2 regions of the Aeromonas sp. 25-248 genome follow, and region 1 is predicted to be linked to the other one. Evidence: predicted binding sites of a transcription regulator. Region 1 holds the regulator's gene; the other holds the start of a gene.
What was found. Region 1 encodes MetJ, which represses methionine synthesis genes. Its sites were predicted from a motif close to AGANNTCTAGANNTCT; they were not measured.

Region 1 (8,856 bases):
CGCCCCTCAGCCCTGTTCGCGGCACAGGGAAAGCCAGGCCTCGGCGGTGCGGGAGAGGTAGCGATCCCCTGGCCAGATCACCCCGAGCCGCCAGCTCAGCGCCGGGGCCAGAGGGCGCAACACCAGGCCGTCCGGCGTCAGCCGCCGGCAGATGGGCTCCGGCAGGAAGGCGACCCCCATGCCGCTTCGCACCATGGCGGTGAGAAAGTCCCACTGGCTGCTGCGGGCCGCCACCTGGGGCACGAACCCGGCTTGCTCGCAGGCTTGCTCCAGCCGCTCGCTCAGGGTGAAGGCCTGGGTATAGAGCAGGAAGGGTTCGTCCCGCAGAGCCTCCAGCCGGATCTCGCCACCCTCGCGCCAGCGGGGCAGGTCCGGTAGCACCACCCGGATGGGGTAACTGTCCAGATCCAGGGCGCAGAGGGCCCCCTCTTCCCTAGTCGGCAGCATGGTGATGGCGAGATCCAGCTCCCCCGCCAGCACCGCCTGCTCGATGCGCCGCCCGCCATATTCGACGATGGAGAGCTCCACGCCGGGGTAGCGGCTGCGATAGGTACGGATGAGATCCGCATAGACATGGCCCACCATGGGCGGGATGCCGAGGGCAAGACGCCCGGATTGCAGGCTCTGCAGATCCGCCAGCTCCGCCTCCAGCTGCTGCATCTCCGCCAGGATGGTCTGGGCCCGATTGAACAGCACCTGGCCGCTGTCGGTCAGGGTGAAGCGGCGACCGACCCGGCTCAGCAGGGGCTGGCCCAGCTCCTCTTCCATGTTGCGGATCATTTTGCTGATGGTGGGCTGGGTGACGAACAGCTTCTCGGAGGCGCGGGTGAAGCTCTGCTCCCGCACCAGCTCGACGAAGTAACGCAGGGCTCGAATATCCATGGTGCTCTCTTGACGGGGATGGCTGGCTAAATCATGCCTCTTTGGCATGATTTTGATAATTTAAATTCATTTTTTGCAGGTTTGGTCCCTCTCTATACTGTGAGCAGGTTCACAGAAAGACGCTTGCCATGAAAACCCTCTGCCTTCGCTGGTTGCAAACCCCCTTCCAAATCGCCCTGCTGGCGGCCATCTGGTTGCTGGCCGACATCGCAGTGCGCACCTTGCACCTGCCCCTGCCCGCCAACCTCACCGGCATGTTGCTGCTGCTGGTCTGCATCCTGCTCGGGGTGGTCAAGGCCCAGTGGTTCAGTGCCGGGGCCCGCTGGCTGCTGGCGGAGATGCTGCTCTTCTTCGTCCCCGCCGTGGTGGCCGTGGTCAACTATCAGGAGCTGCTGCTGCAGGAGGGGTGGCGCATCATGGTGGTCCTGATCGTCAGCACCGTGCTGGTGCTCGGCACCACGGCGCTGGTGGTGGACAGGGTCTATCGCCTCGAGCTTAAGCTGGCCCGCCGGAGTCGCCGCCATGTCTGATACCCTGCTCGGCCTGCTCTGCTTCGCCCTGACCCTGCTCTTCTACTACGCCAGCAAGTGGCTCTATGGCAAAAAGCGCATCCTGCCCCTGATGCCGCTGCTGCTGGCCCCCACCCTGCTGGTGGCCGTGGTGATGCTGTTCCACATTCCCTACCGGGACTACATGGCCGAATCCCACTGGCTGCTCTGGCTGCTGGGCCCTGCCACCGTCGCCTTCGCGGTGCCCGTCTACGAGAATCGCCAGCTGATGCGCCGCCACTGGCTCTCCCTCTCGGTCGGGGTCGTGGCGTCCGTGGTGATGGCGGTGGGCAGCACAGTGCTGCTGGCCCGCTGGCTCAACCTCTCCGAGCTGTTGCAGCGCAGCATGGCCATGAGATCCATCACCACCCCCTTCGCGGTGGAGGCGACCCGTTCCGTGGGTGGCAACGCCGATCTCACCGCCCTGTTCGTGGTGCTGACCGGCGTCATCGGCATGGCGGTGGGAGAAAGCGTGCTCACCGTGCTCGCCATCCGCAGCCGCCTCGGCAAAGGCGCGGGCTTTGGTGCCTCGGCCCACGGCGCCGGGACAGCCAGGGCCTATCAGATGGGCAACGAGGAGGGGGTGGTCTCCAGCATGGTGATGATGATCGCCGGCATGGCCACCGTGCTGCTCGCCCCCCTCCTGGGCCGGCTGTTCTGGTAACTCCGCCACCCGATAACAGAAGAGGCGCCCTGGGGCGCCTCTTCTCATTGCATCGTGTCACGCAGCCTCAGAGGCTGGAGCAGATCTGCCAGAGATCGTACTGGATGGCGGCGGCCGTCACTTCCCGGCCCGCTCCCGGCCCCTGGATCACCAGGGGGTTGGTGCGATAGCTGTCGCTCTCGATGGCGAACACGTTGTCGCAGGGCAAGAGGTTGGCAAACGGGTGATGGGGCTCCAGCGCCTCCAGCCCGACGCGGGCCTTGCCGTCGTGCTCGAAGCGGGCGACATAACGCAGCACCTTGCCGACCCGGCGCGCCCCCTCGAAGGCGGTCTGGATAGGGTCATCCAGCTCCTTGAGCCTGTCCATGAACTGATCCGCACTCACCTTGCGCAGGACCACCGGCACCAGGTTCTCCAGCTCGATGTCGGCGGAGTCGAGTTCGAAGCCCGCCTCCCGCGCCAGGATAAGCAGCTTGCGGCGCACATCCTGACCGGAGAGATCCTCCCGGGGATCCGGCTCGGTCAGGCCGTGTTGCCACGCCTCGTCCACCAGTTCGGAGAAGGGGCGAGTGCCATCATACTGCTGGAACAGCCAGGAGAGGGTGCCGGAGAAGATGCCGGAAACCCCCTGGATGCGGTCACCGCTCTGACGCAGCATCTGGATGCTGGACTGGATGGGCAGCCCGGCCCCCACGGTGGCGTTGTAGCGCCACTGCACCTGATGGTCGCGGCAGGTCTGCTTGATGCGCTGGTAAAACTCGCTGTCGGCGGCACCGGCAAACTTGTTGGCGGCGATAATGTGGATGCCGAGCTGGGCAAAGTCCGGGTAGTAGCGGCTCACCGTCTCGCTGGCGGTCATGTCGAGCGCGATCAGGGAGTCAAAACTGTGCTGCTCCAGCTGGGAGAGCAGCTCCGGCCAGATGAGCGGCTTGGGATTGAAGTTGTCCTGTACCTTGAGGGGATCCAGCCCCTCTTCGTCCAGCAGCCCGCCCTTGGAGTCGAAGACCCCGTAGAGGGTGAGCGCCAGATTGAGCTCATGCTCGAGGCGCGCCTTCTCGCGGGCGTAGAGCCCCAGCCAGTGACCACCGATATTGCCTTTGCCGAACACCACCAGCCCGACCCGGGTCGGGCGGCTGAACAGGGCACTGTGCAGAGCGATGAGCAGCGGCTCCAGCACGATCTGGCGCAGCACGGCCACCAGGCTCAGGCCGTCTTTGGCCACCTGCACGAACTCCAGAGGCTGATCCGCCAACAGCTGGTAGAAACGGTGGCACTGCTCGGCATTGTCGGTGACGCCGGCCCCCACCAGGGCGACCAGGCTGAACCCCTCCTTCTGGATGAGGCCGGTAAAGTTGCCCTGCAACTGGAAGTCACGGAGCACCTCGAAGGCCCCTTGTGCCACCTCCAGGGTGTAGGCCAGACGCAGGACCCGCCGATCCGGCTGGCGCTGCAGGGTGAGCGGATGGAGGCGATGGCGGGCCAGATGGGCCTCGATGGCCGCCACTGTCTGCTCAAAGTCAGTCTGCGGCAGCACCTTGAGCTCGATGAGGGCTATCTGATCCACCGAGGAGACGATGCGGGCACCGCCGGAGCGGGGTGCACGGCGCAGGATGTGGGTGCAGCCTTCGTCCGGATTGTAGCTGCAGCGCAGGGTGAGGCGCTGACGGCTGTCGGCCACCGGCTGCAGGGTACGCGAATGCAGCACCGAGGAGCCCAGGCGCGCCAGCTCGTTGGCCTCGGCCAGGCTCAGGCGCTCCAGCAGACGCGCCTCTTTCACCCGGCGCGGGTCGGCACTGTAGACCCCGGCCACGTCGCTCCAGATGGTGGTGGACTCGCCGTCCGCCAGCGCCGCCAGGAGGCTGGCACTGTAGTCGGAGCCGTTGCGCCCGAGCAGCAGGGAACGCCCCTCCATGTCGGCGGCGATGAAGCCGGTCACCACGATGCGACCGGCGTGCTCCGCCAGGCGGGCCTTGAGCAGCTCGCTGGAGAGGGCGGTATCCACCTTGATGAGGGCGCCGTCTTCTGCGCGCAGGAAGCTGCGAGCATCGAGCCAGGCGGCCGCCTCACCCCGGCTGGTGAGCAGGGCAGCCAGCAGGCGGGCGGACCACACCTCGCCAAAGGCGAGCAGGCCGTTGCGCTCGAAGCGGTCAAACTGCCCCTCCAGGGTCTTGGCGATCAGCTGCATGTCGTCCGTCAGTTGCTGACTCAGATCGAGGTGAAGCTCCCCTTCCAGCAGGCCGTCGATCAGGCTCTGCTGATAGGCGTGCAGGGCGGTGATGGCTTCGCCTGCGGCCTCATCCCCCGCTTCCGCCAGCTCCACCAGCTGGATCAGCCGGTTGGTGGTCTTGCCCGCGGCGGAGACCACCACCAGCTCGTTGCCCCCCACCTGTTGCTCGACGATGCTGGCGACCCGGCGATAACAGACCGGATCCGCCAGGCTGCTGCCGCCGAACTTGTGTACATGGCGCCGCTTGAAGACTGCCTCTGTTGCCACCACACACTCTCCTTGTTGTTGTTCCATTACTTCACCTGCTCTGCCTGTTGTGCCAACTGCGCCTGTTCAAACCCCTGGGCCAGATCGGCCACCAGATCCTCACCGTGTTCGATCCCCACCGACAGGCGCAGCAACTGGGCACTGATACCCGCCGCCTGCAGGGCCGCCGGGGTCATGGCCCTGTGGGTCATGCTGGCCGGGTGGGCCACCAGACTCTCCACCCCGCCGAGGGACTCCGCCACCGAGAAGAGGCGCAGTCCCGCGAGGAAGGCGCGCAGCCCCGTCTCGTTGCAATCGAGCTCAAAACTTAGCATGGCGCCAAAGCCGGACTGTTGACGGCGCGCAATGTCATGGCCCGGATGGCTCGGCAGGCTGGGGTGATAGATCCGCTTGACCAGCGGCTGCTGCTGCAAGAAGGCGAGGATGCGATCCGTGTTCTCCTGATGGGTGCGCAGGCGCGGAGCCAGGGTGCGCAGGCCCCGCAGGGTGAGGTAGGAGTCAAAGGCACCGGAGGTGAGCCCCAGGCAGTTGGCCCACCACACCAGGGAGTCGGCCAGAGCCTGATCCTTGGCGATCGCCACACCCCCTACCACGTCGGAGTGGCCGTTGATGTACTTGGTGGTGGAGTGGACCACCACGTCGGCACCAAGGGCCAGGGGCTGTTGCAGCAAGGGGGAGAGGAAGGTGTTGTCCACCACCACCTGGGCCCCCACCCCGTGGGAGGCCTCGGCGATGGCGGCGATGTCCACCACCCGCAGCAGCGGGTTGGAGGGGGTCTCCACCCACACCAGTGCGGGTTTCTGGGCCAGCGCGGCGGCCAACGCCACCTCGTCTCCCTGATCCACGAACTGCACCTGGTAGTGGCCCTTGGCCGCCAGATACTCGAACAGACGCCAGGTACCGCCGTAGCAGTCGTGGGGGGCGATCAGCAGATCCCCCGCCTTGAGCAGAGCCGTGGTCACCAGATGAACGGCCCCCATGCCGGTGCCGGTCACCACGGCGCCGGCCCCCCCTTCCAGGGCCGCCAGGGCGTCCGCCAGATTGGTGCGGGTCGGGTTGCCGGAGCGGGCATAGTCGTATTGACGGGGCTCGCCAAAGTCGGCAAAGGTGTAGTTGCTGGAGAGGTAGATGGGGGGCACCACGGCACCGTGCTGCGTGTCTGTCTCAATCCCGGTGCGTACCGCCAGGGTGGCCTTGTGGGTCATGTCACTCTCCTTGATGGGTTGCCGGAGCCGGTCCGCCTCGTGGGTCGTCCAGCCCCGCTCTCATTTTCGCTGGCCGGACTGCCGGCCCATGGTGCACCACACTACGCCACCTTAAAAAAGCCGTCAACACTTCTAGACGTCTAAATGGCTTTGCTGTTGGATTGCCATTGAATTCCTTAAGGGTTAAAATCCGCGCTCACGGCCAAACGACTACAGGTGGAACATGGGTACAGAGTGGAACGGCGACTACGTCAGCCCCTATGCAGAGCACGGCAAGAAGAGCGAACAGGTCAAGAAGATAACCGTCTCGATCCCGCTCAAGGTGCTGAAGGTGTTGACCGATGAGCGCACCCGTCGCCAGGTGAACAACCTGCGTCATGCGACCAACAGCGAGCTGCTCTGCGAAGCCTTCCTGCACGCCTTCACCGGCCAGCCGCTGCCCTGTGACGACGATCTGCGCAAGGATCATCCGGACAGCGTCCCCGCCGAGGCCCGCGCCATCATGGAAGCCCTTGGCAAAGAGATCGAAGACTTCGACGCCGAGTAATGCGGCTGCCCATGGCAAACGATGCATCCCTTTCAATGACGCGGCCCGGTGCCGCGTCATGCTTATCTGCCGCCTCCCCCTTCAGCCTGCGTCACTACCAGAGCGACATGCAGAGCCACAGTCATGACCACGCCCAGCTGGTGATCCCCCTCGTCGGCCCCCTCGAGATCGAGGTGCAGGGTCGGGGATGTCGCCTCGCCCCCGGTTTTGCCTGCATCATCGCCCCTGGCCTTCGCCACGACTACGCCGCCGACCCGGCGCACGTGTTTCTGGTGCAGGAGAGCCACTGGCTGCCGGCCGCCCTGGGGGACCACCCCTTCGTCGAGCTGGATGAGGCTCAGCGCCACTACCTCGCCTTCCTGCACCGCATGGTGGCCGAGGGGCGCCACGTGGCCGGCATGGATCAGGTGTGGCTCGGGCTGCTGACCGAGGGACGCGGCATGGGCCCCGCCGTCGCTCCCCGCATAGCCCCTCGTATCGCCAAGGTGCAGCGTCATATGGAAGCCCACCTCGCAGACCCCCTCACCAACGAGGAACTCGCCGCCATCGCCTGCCTCGGCCTGAGCCAGTTCAAACACGCCTTTCGCCAGCAGGTGGGCACGAGCGTCTCCCACTACCTCAGGATGCGGCGCATGGCACTGGCCCGCACCCTGCTCGCCCGCACCCGGCTGCCCGTCGGCGAAGTGGCCAGCCGCTGCGGCTACCAGAACCAGGGGGCCTTTGCCGAGCGTTTCCTGGCCGAGACCGGACTGACCCCTTCCCTCTGGCGCCAGCAAAACGGCCGCCTGCCGTAATCAGTCGGCTCTTTGCCGAAGACAATCCCCGGGCATTCGAGGCATGCTGAGGCTCATGCAAGGTATGGGCAACGAGGAGCCAAGATGCAGACCATAAGCTGGCAGGATTTCGAGATGGTGGAGCTCAGGGTGGGCACCCTGGTGCGGGTCGAGCCCTTCCCCGAGGCGCGCCGCCCCGCCTACAAGGTGTGGGCGGATTTCGGCCCCGAGCTCGGGGTGCGCAAGAGCAGCGCCCAGATCACCGACCTCTATCGACCGGAGGATCTGGTGGGCCGCCAGATCGTCGCCGTGGTGAACTTTCCCCCCAAGCAGATAGGCCCCATGCAGTCGGAGTTTCTGCTGACCGGCTTCTATCGCCCGGATGGCGCCGTGGTGATCGCCATCCCCGAGCAGACGGTGGAGAACGGCGCCAAGCTGGGGTGAGACGACAGCAAGGCAACCAGAGAGCAGAAACAAGAGAGGCGACCCCCGGGGTCGCCTCTCTTGTTTGATGCTGACGGCCTGGCTTATTTCAGCAGGCTGAACAGCAGGGCCGAGACCGCCAGGGCACCGGTCAGCAGGATGAAGCCGTTGACCCAACGGTGACGGAAACGGGCCAGCGCCTCCACCTTGTAGATGGCCACCACCGGCATGATGAAGAGGATCATGGCGATGACGGGGCCGGAGAGGGTCTCCATCAACCCCAGAATGCCCGGGTTGATGATGGCGGCGCCCCAGATGGCGAAGAACATCAGGGCGATGCCGAGCTTGTCCGCCTTCGCCAGCGGCAGGCCGGTGGGCTTGGCGATCAGGCTTTTCAGGCTCTCGCGGGCACCGAGGAAGTGGCCGAGGAAGGAGGAGCTGATGGCGATGAAGGCGATGAGCGGCCCCAGGGTCACGATCACCGGGTTGTCGGTGATGTTGGCGAGATAGGAGAGCACGGAGACGTTCTGGGCCTTGGCCTCGGCCAGCTGGGCCGTGGAGAGGCTCAGCACGCAGGAGAAGACGAAGAAGAGCACGAAGCCCACCAGCATGACGGTGGTGTTGCGCAGGATCAGGCCGCTCTTGGTTTCGGCCTGCTCCCCGTATTCCCGGCGCTGCACGTTGGCAAAGCCCGAGATGGCGGCGGCGTGGCTGAAGGCGAACACGGTGACCGGCAACGCCAGCCAGACGGTGTTGAGGAAGCTCGAGCCTTCAAAGGCGGTCACTTCCGGCCACTGCCACTGGGGAATGAGGTAGCAGGAGAGGGCCAGCAGGATCGCAGCCAGCGGGTAGACCATGACGGCGAAGGCCCGCAGCATCGCCTTCTCGCCTGCCAGCATCACGGCGATCATGGCGAACACCAGCACGCCGGAGAGCATCACCCGATCCGGGGAGGCCAGGCCGAGCTGGTTGACCATGAAGCTCTCCACCGTGTTGGTCAGCCCGACGCCGTAGATGAGCAGGATCGGGAAGATGGAGAGGAAATAGAGCGCCGAGATGAGGCGCCCGGCCATCTTGCCGAAATGCTCCTCGGCCACCTCGGTGAAGTCGGCCTGGGGGCGCGACGACGAGAGCACGAAACGCGCCAGCCCGCGGTGGGCCAGGAAGGTCATGGGACCGGCCAGCACGGCGACGATGACGAGGGGCCAGATCCCCCCCAGACCCAGGTTGATGGGCAGGAACAGAATGCCGGCGCCGACGGCGGTGCCGAACAGGCTGATGACCCAGTGGGTGTCGTGGCGACGCCAGCCGGTGCTGGCC
Region 2 (8,856 bases), on a different contig from region 1:
GGAGGCGGCGGCCAGATTGAAACAACTGGACAAGCTCGATGACCTGGCCAGGGCGGTACAGGCATTGATGGACTCTATCAGAGGTGAAACGGGGTTATGGCTCGATGAATAGCGCACGGCATGAGTTGGCGATCATGGTGGTGGAGGATCACAACTTCCAGCGCAAGGCCCTGATGCACCAGATCCGCGGACTGGGCTACGGCAACCTGCTGGAGGCGCAGGACGGGGAGGAGGCGCTGGCACAGTGCCAGCACCACAGGGTCGACATCCTGTTCTGCGATCTGCGCATGCCGGGCATGGATGGCATGGCGCTGCTGCGCCGCCTCTCCCTTGGCGGGTTCCGCGGTGGCATCGTGCTGTGCAGCGCCCTGGAGGATGACGTGGTCGATGCCGTGCTGCGCATGAGCCGGGCCTATGGCCTGCAGGTGCTGGGGCGCATCGAGAAACCCGCGTCTCCCCAGCAGATCGCGCAGCTCATCGGTGCCTGGCGGCCCCAGCAGGTGCGTAGCCAGGAAGAGGATGGTTATCACCTGACCCTGGATGAGCTGCGCCGGGCGTTGGATCAGGACCAGTTGCTGCCCTGGTATCAACCCAAGGTGGGATTTCACAACGGGGAGTGGCTCGGCATGGAGGCGCTTGCCCGCTGGCAGCACCCCGAATATGGCCTGATCTCGCCGGCCCGTTTCATTCCGCTGGCGGAGCACAACGGGCTCATCGACCCGCTCACCGAGGTGATCATCGGCAAGGCGCTGCGGGACGGGCACCTGTGGGAGAAGACCGGGCTCTCCCTGAACCTGTCGATGAACCTCTCCACCACCTCCCTCATCGAGGGGGATCTGTGCAACACCCTGCTCAGCCACTGCCAGCGCTGGAGCATCAACCCCGAGCTCATCACCCTCGAAGTGACCGAGAGCGCCTTCGTCAAGGATCTCGGCAAGTCGCTGGAGGTGCTGACCCGCTTGCGGATGCACGGTTTTGGTCTCTCCATCGATGATTTCGGGACCGGCTACTCCTCCATGCAGCAGCTCGCCCTGCTCCCCTTTACCGAGTTGAAACTGGACAGATCCTTCGTGGATCGCTGCTATGAAGATCCCTCTCGCCTAGCCATAATCGAGTCCAGCATCGAGCTGGCTCGCAAGTTGGGCTTGAAATCGGTGGCCGAGGGGGTCGAAGATGAGGCGACCTGGCAATTGCTGGCGAAGCTGGGGTGCGATCAATGCCAGGGCTTCTTCTCCGCCCGTCCCATGCCCCGCGAGGAGCTGATGGGATGGCATCAGGGTTGGCAGGCTCGTTTGCCCGCGCTCATCAGACGCTAATCCCGGGCAGGATGCCCGACGAATTCCAAGGATGGCCATGAAAATATCAAGCAAGTTGTTGTTGAGCTTCTGTTTTATCAACCTGCTCATCATTCTCTCCTCCGCCCTTGTCTATCATCAGCTCGGCCGGATCGAAGGCTCGCAAGATGCCTTGCTGGCTCAGGCCCTGCCCGCCCTGCAGCGGGACGAGGCGAGCCAGAAAGCCCTGATTGCCACCGTCTCCTCCCTGCGGGCCTATCTCATCCTCGGCAAGGATCCGGCACAGGGTGATCGCATCAAGCAGGAGTGGGAAGAGGCCTGGCACGCCATCGAGCGCCAGCGTTTCACTCCCGACCTGACCCGGGCACTCAAGGATTTCAAGGGGGCACAGTCACAGGTGTGGGCCCTGGCTCACACCGAAGAGAACCTGCCCGCCCACACCCTGATGCTGCTGGAGGCCGGCCCCCTGGCGGAGTCGGCCCTCGATCAGTTGCAGTCTTTTGCCAATGAAGAGGTGGCGACGCCCCAAGCGACGTTGCCCGGTGACAGGCGCCTGCTGCTCAAGCAGGTGGGGGATGCCTACAACAGCCTGGGCAATGCGCTCTCCGCCCTGCGGGATTTCCTCATCTCGGGGGAGAAGGAGTACCTGGACAAGTACCGGGACTACTACCAGTTCCACCAGCAGCGGGTGGCCGAGCTGAAACAGCAGGAGGCCAACTTCACCGAGGCACAAAAGGGGCTCTGGACGCTCTTTGAAGAGATGTCAGCCCCCTTTGCCGAGCTGGTCGGCCAGGTGATCGAGAAGCGCCAGGCCCCGGACTGGGACAGGGCCAACCACCTGATGGCCACCGAGATAGAGCCCGCCCTGACCCGGCTGGCGGATCAGCTGGCGACCCAGGTGACCCATACCCGTGCCGAGGTGGACAAGATGGCAGGGGAGATGGCGGCCGCCAGTCAGGCCATTCACCGCACCCTGCTGCTGGCCACCACCAGCGTCATCCTGCTGGGCACCCTGGTGGCCCTGCTGTTCAGCCGGCGCCTGACCCGGGACATCGCCAGCCTGGTGAAACGGGCGGGCCTGGTGGCCGATGGCCGCCTCCCCGTCACCCCCTTGCCCGTGCTTCGTCAGGATGAGCTGGGAGGGCTCACGGGCTCCATCAACCGGATGTCGGCACAGTTGCGCGAGCTGGTGGGGGAGATCCAGGGGGCGGTCGGTCAGGTGGAAGGGGCTGGCCGCGAGGTGGGCCAGACCACCAATGCCATCGTGGATGATCTGGCAAGCCAGAATCAGCGGCTCGATGCGGTGGCAGCCGCCATCGAGCAGATGTCGGTCAGTACCCGGGATGTGGCGGGCAACATTGCGGACGCGGCGGGAGCGGCTCGCCAGACCGAGCAACAGGCAAGGGAGGGGGAGCAGGCCCTCGCCCGTATGGGGACCACCATGGCGCAGATTGGTGCCATGATTACCCAGGCAAACCAGGCGATGACGCAGCTCAGCAGCCAGAGCGAGCAAGTGGGGAGGGTCACCGAAGTGATAGCCACCATCGCCGAGCAGACCAACCTGCTGGCACTCAATGCGGCCATCGAGGCGGCGCGGGCCGGTGAGCAGGGACGGGGATTTGCCGTGGTGGCCGATGAAGTGAGGCAGTTGGCCAGCCGCACCAGCGCATCGACCATGGAGATCAACCAGACCATTGCCAGCATCCAGCAGCAGACCCGGGAGACCGCGGATACCGTGGGCAGCGGCACCCTGCTGGTGGAGCAGGGGCGTAGCGCCGTGGCCTCGGTGACCGAGACCCTGGAGTCGATGGCGACGCTGGTGCAGGATCTCAGCGGCCAGCTTGCCGCCATCGCCACCGCCACCGAGCAGCAGTCAAGGGCGGCGCAGGAGGTGGCGGGCACGGTGGAGGAGATTGCCGGGCTCAGCCATCAGTCCAGCGAGCATGGCCAGCAGGGGGAGCAGATCGCCGCCCGCCTGACCCGGGAGACGGGGAGACTGACATCGGCCATCAGCCGCTTCGAACTGGATGCCTGACGCAAGGGAGAGAAAAACGGGGCAGACCTCTGGGTCTGCCCCGTTTTTTTCGGCCCGACAACCTGGTGGTGGAAGGATGCACGACGCAGGTGTGGTCCTGACCGTTCGGAAGCAGGGGGATGGTGTCTTGTGTACTGCCCTGTGGCTCTTTCTGCCGACAGGACGGGTCACTCCAGGCGGCGGAAGGCCTGGTTTTCGAAGCTGCTGCAGGTCTCCTGGTTGAGCAGGTTGACCAGCAGGATGGCCCGCTTTTCGCCATCCGGCTCCAGATAGATGGCTTCAAACCCGGCGAGGGGGCCGGATTCGATAAGTACCTTGTCTCCCTGGGTCGGCAGACGGGCATAGCTGGCGCGCGCCTCGTCGCTGTCGTCCCGGCTCATGAGCCGGTAGATCAGCTGGCTGCTGACGGGGGTCCACTCCTTGCCGAAGTGGATGATGCGACTGATGCCCCGGGTCGATTTCAGGGTGACCGGGGTGACCTCTTCCAGATCCACGTAGATGAAGAGGTAGTTGGGGAACATGGGCTCGCGCTGGGGCACGCGCTTGCCTCGCCGCAGTTTTTCAATCTCGACCATGGGGTAATAGGATTCAACGCCCTGGGCTGCCAGATGGGCGCGGGCGCGGGCCTCTTCCTTGGGTTTGCAGTAGGCCAGATACCATTTCTTCATTGTTGTTCTGTTTTTCGTGTTGCCGTGCTTGCGGCTATCATAACGGGGGTAAAAAAAAAGGCCACGCTTGACGTGGCCTTTTTTCCAGAGTGAGTGATTACCAACCTTTCACCAGACCGCCCTTGAACAGCTCGGTCCCCTTCTTGAAGACCTCGTCGGTCTGGAAGGACTGGACGAACTCCTTGACCTTCTCGTCGTCCTTGTTGTTCTCGCGAGCAACGATCAGGTTGACGTAGGGGGACTCCTTGTCTTCGACAAACAGGCCGTTCTCGGTCGGGGTCAGACCAATCTGACCGGCGAAGGTGTTGTTGATGATGGCCAAGTCCACGTCTTCCAGGGAGCGCGGCAGTTGTGCGGCTTCCAGCTCGACGATCTTGAAGTTGCGCGGGTTGCTGGCGATGTCCAGTACGGTCGCTTCTAGACCGGCACCCTCTTTCAGCTTCAGCAGGCCCTGCTTCTCCAGCAGGATCAGGGAACGACCCAGGTTGGTCGGATCGTTCGGCACCGCTATCTGGGCACCGTCTTTCAGCTCGGACAGGGCCTTGACCTTCTTGGAGTAACCGGCGATCGGGTAGACGAAGGTGTTGCCGACCGGCACCAGCTTGAAGCCGCGATCACGGATCTGGGCATCCAGGTAGGGTTTGTGCTGGAAGGCGTTGACGTCGACGCTGCCGTCGTTCAGGGCCACGTTCGGGGTGACGTAGTCGGAGAAGGTGACCACTTCGACGGTCAGGCCGTATTTTTCCTTGGCAACCTTGGCCGCGGTCTCAACCAGCTCGGTCTCGGGACCGGCGATGGCGCCCACCTTCAGGGTCTTGTTCTCTTCCTTCTGGCCGCAGCCGACCAGTACCAGGGTTGCCAGCAGCGCAGCTGCTGCGGATTTGATGCCCAATTTCATAAAAACCTCCTGTCAGAAATCGACGATTAACGATGATCACATTGTTTGACCAGGCGCTCACCCGCGCTCTGGATGAGTTGAACCAGCACCACCAGAATGACCACGGTGACCAGCATGACGGTGGGATCGAAACGCTGGTAGCCGTAGCGAATACCCACATCACCGAGACCACCGCCTCCGATGGCACCTGCCATGGCGGAGTAGTTCACCAGGGTGACGAGGGTGATGATGACGCTGTTGAGGATCCCCGGCAGGGCCTCGGGCAGCAGCACCTTGGCGATGATTTGCAGGGGCTTGGCCCCCATGGCCTTGGCCGCTTCCAGCAGACCGTCAGGCACCTCCATCAGGGCCCCTTCCACCAGGCGGGCGATGAAGGGAATGCAGCCCACGGTCAGCGGCACGATGGCGGCGATGGTGCCGATGCTGGTGCCGACGATGAAGCGGGTCAACGGAATGATGGCGACCAGCAGAATGATGAAGGGCACCGAGCGACCGACGTTGACGATGACGCCCAGGACCTTGTTGAGCAGCGGATTGGCCAGGATCTGGCCCGCCTTGGTCACGTGCAGCGCCACGCCGAGCGGCAGGCCGAGCAGGCAGCCGAACAGGGCGGAGGCAAACACCATGATGAGGGTGTCGCCCAGAGCCGAAATCAGCAGATTAATCATTGCTTCGGACATAACCCATTACCTCCAGCTGAATGTGGTTGTCGATGAGGAACTGTTGGGTGGCCTCGCACTGGGCCTCGTCCCCGAACAGTTCCGCCAGCAGGAAGCCGAACTTGACGCCACCGGCGTATTCGATGTCTGCGCTCAGGATGCTGATGTCGATGTTGAAACGGCGGCTCGCCTCGGAAATCAGCGGCGAATCCACCGTGGTCCCGGTAAAGCCGAGCTTCACCAGGGGATAGCTGCCGGGCACCCGGTCGCTACTCATCCGATCCTGATACTCCTGGGGCACTTCCAGGTGGATGGTGGAGTGGATGAAATCCCGGGCCAGCTGGGTCTTGGCATTGCTGAAGAACCAGGCCACTTCCCCCTGCTCGATGAGACGGCCGTCGCTGATGATGGCCACTTCGTCGCAGATCCCCTTCACCACGTCCATTTCGTGGGTGATGAGCAGTATGGTGAGCCCCAGCTTGACGTTGATCTCCTTGAGCAGGGTCAGGATCGAGCGGGTTGTCTGCGGGTCGAGGGCCGAGGTGGCCTCGTCACACAGCAGAACCTTGGGAGCCGGTGCCAGGGCACGGGCGATGGCGACGCGCTGCTTCTGGCCGCCGGAGAGCTCGGACGGATAGGCGTGGGCACGGGCTTCCAGCCCGACCAGGGCCAGCAGTTCGCTGACCCGGCTCTGGATCTTGTCCTTGCTCCAGCCCGCCAGCTCCAGCGGGAAGGCGATGTTGGCGGAGACGGTGCGAGAGGCCAGCAGGTTGAAGTGCTGGAAGATCATGCCGATCTGGCGGCGAGCCTGAGTCAGATCCCGCTCGCTGAGGGCGACCAGGTCCTGGCCATCGACGATGACCTGCCCCTCGGTGGGGCGCTCCAGCAGATTGACGCAGCGGATGAGGGTACTCTTGCCGGCACCGGAGGCACCGATCACCCCGAAGATCTTGCCTTGGGGCACATGCAGGCTCACGTCACGCAGGGCGTGCACGGCATCACTGCCTTTACCGTAGACTTTGTTGAGACCGATCAACTTAATCATGGATTCTTCCGTGCTAACAGCCTTAAAGCACAGGGCGCTACAGGCGGGTAAATTGGGCAGAGGTTTCACTGGGTAGCTCTGTCATCATGGAGGATGATGCTAAGATGTCCGGATGGCTGTGTCAACGCATGTTTTTACGTCTAGACGTCTAAAAAATGGATAAGGATTCCCGCCATTTGACTATGGTGTGGAGGTATCACCACCAGCATCAATATTAGATTCCGATTTGGTGACTTTAGTCCGAATATAAGCTGGTAAATATCTTTTATGTCGTCGATTTGATGCCTCCCTTCGGGCAAGGTGCCCGGTTGTCCGGGCAGCATCGCTGCCGGTTTCCCTTTCCTCCTGCTGTCTCTTTTTCTGCTTTCTTTTCCATCTCCTTGATGCAGAACAATAAATGACCAGTTCGTGGCCGTGTCGACATGCCAGCTCCCTATACTGGCTGCAGGTGGATGCTAGGAGGGAGGCGAGATGCGATTCCAACAGATCAAGGACCTGATGCTCTATCTCGAGGAGCTTCATCATCGGCAAGGGCGCATTTACGGGCGCCAGATCCCCCGGGTGGATGCTGAGCGCAGCAGGATGTTGCTGGCCTATCTGCAAGGGCGGGAGGATGCCGCGGCGGCTCATCTGCACGATTATCGCGAGCAGATGGGAAGCGCGGTGAAGGAGACCTGGCTGGATCAGGGGTTTGGCGAGGATCTGCTGGCCGAGGGGGATCGTCTGGCGCTGCCCGCAACAACCCAGCCCGCGGAGATAGTGGCCCTGGTGTCACGCCAGGAGGAGAGGCTCATCGGCGAGCTGGAACGCCTGGCCCGGGAGTGCCCCACGCCCGATACGGCGGCGCTGCTGAAAGCCCTGGCCTCCATGGCCCAATCCCGCCTGACCCGTCTGGTACACGGTGCTCATCGCCTCGACGATCTCTGAGCCCGGATGGGAGAGACCCGGCACGGGCCGGGTCTTCTGATGTTGCTGGCGGTCAGCCCCCTTGCCGGGCCGCGCCATAGAGGGCGGCGCCTATGATGCCGGCCTGGTTGAGGTTCGCGGCCGCCACCAGGGGAGCCCGGGTCTCAATCTTGTCGATGAACTTGTCGAGCTTGGCGGCGCTGCCGCCCCCCAGGATGAAGAGGTCGGGGGAGAACAGAAACTCCAGGCGAGCCAGGTATTTGTTGAAACGTTTGCCCCAGCGGCCCCAGGAAAGATCCTCGCGCTTGCGCACCGCATCGGAGCAATAGTGTTCGGCCACCATGCCTTCCAGCATCAGGTGACCCAGTTCGGTATTGGGCAGCAACTGGCCATTGACGAAGACGGCGGTACCGATGCCGGTGCCGACGGTGATGAGAATGATGACCCCCTGGCGATCCTGCCCGGTGCCAAAGCGCATCTCCGCCAGACCGGCCGCATCGGCGTCGTTCAGGACATGGCAGGGCAGGCCGGTCACATCGGCAAACAGGTGGGCGGCATCGGTCTCAATCCAGCTCTTGTCGATGTTGGAGGCATTCTTGGCGATGCCGTTGTGGATGGTGGCGGGAAAACCGCACCCCACGGGACCCTTCCATTGGAAGTGTTCGACCAGCGCCTTGAGGGTGTGTGCCACGGCGGCCGGGGTTGCCGGTTGCGGTGTGGCGATGCGGTGGCGTTCGCCAATCAGCTCCCCGGTTTCGGTGTCGACCAGGCAGCCCTTGATCCCGGACCCCCCAATATCTACTCCCAGCATCTGCATCAGAATCTTCCTTTTATTGTGCCGATGTTCAATGGTCGGCAGAGCATGAAAAAATGGCTGCGATCCGGCAAGTGCCAGATCACTTATGCGTGATCCGGCAGACCTTTTTCGATGCAGCGGATCAGCAATCGCGTCTTTTTATTCTCTTCCTGCTGACGCCTGGCCAGGGTCGCCAGCGCCCACTCGATATGCTCGGCCACCATGGACGCCGCCTCAGGCAGCGCCTGTTGCAGGGCGGCCAGGACCTCGCTGCTGGCCGGTCCGTTGCCAAGGGCCACCGCTAGGTTGCGACGCCAGCGCTGATAGCCGATGCGGCGGATGGGGCTGCCTTCCGTGTGCTTGAGAAATTCGGCTTCGCTCCAGCGCCACAGCACCAGCAGGGGAGGGCGATGCAGGTCGGGACGGGGACTGAAATCGGGTTCGGGGCTGGCATCGGCATAGCGGTTCCAGGGGCAGATGAGCTGGCAGTCGTCACAGCCATAGATGCGATTGCCCATGAGCGGCCTGAACTCCTCGGGAATGGGGCCGTCGTT

Region 2: metN (methionine ABC transporter ATP-binding protein MetN) is a predicted target of MetJ. The motif match lies at 6,735-6,750, and genes of this name have one in related genera.

The regions. Positions count from the first base shown of each region.
Region 1 is NZ_JBRKTB010000014.1:10,878-19,733, reverse strand. Features, by position in the region: gene ACVDHI_RS16970 (LysR family transcriptional regulator) at 7-882, opposite strand; gene ACVDHI_RS16965 (CidA/LrgA family protein) at 1,011-1,412, shown strand; gene ACVDHI_RS16960 (LrgB family protein) at 1,405-2,094, shown strand; gene ACVDHI_RS16955 (bifunctional aspartate kinase/homoserine dehydrogenase II) at 2,162-4,615, opposite strand; gene metB (cystathionine gamma-synthase) at 4,615-5,793, opposite strand; gene metJ (met regulon transcriptional regulator MetJ) at 6,017-6,340, shown strand; gene ACVDHI_RS16940 (AraC family transcriptional regulator) at 6,376-7,134, shown strand; gene ACVDHI_RS16935 (tRNA-binding protein) at 7,219-7,557, shown strand; gene ACVDHI_RS16930 (aromatic amino acid transport family protein) at 7,641-8,856, opposite strand, start outside.
Region 2 is NZ_JBRKTB010000011.1:44,553-53,408, forward strand. Features, by position in the region: gene ACVDHI_RS15185 (transporter substrate-binding domain-containing protein) at 1-112, shown strand, start outside; gene ACVDHI_RS15190 (EAL domain-containing response regulator) at 105-1,316, shown strand; gene ACVDHI_RS15195 (methyl-accepting chemotaxis protein) at 1,354-3,330, shown strand; gene rfaH (transcription/translation regulatory transformer protein RfaH) at 3,498-3,998, opposite strand; gene metQ (methionine ABC transporter substrate-binding lipoprotein MetQ) at 4,096-4,896, opposite strand; gene ACVDHI_RS15210 (methionine ABC transporter permease) at 4,923-5,576, opposite strand; gene metN (methionine ABC transporter ATP-binding protein MetN) at 5,557-6,600, opposite strand; gene ACVDHI_RS15220 (hypothetical protein) at 7,072-7,527, shown strand; gene ppgK (polyphosphate--glucose phosphotransferase) at 7,580-8,323, opposite strand; gene queG (tRNA epoxyqueuosine(34) reductase QueG) at 8,407-8,856, opposite strand, start outside.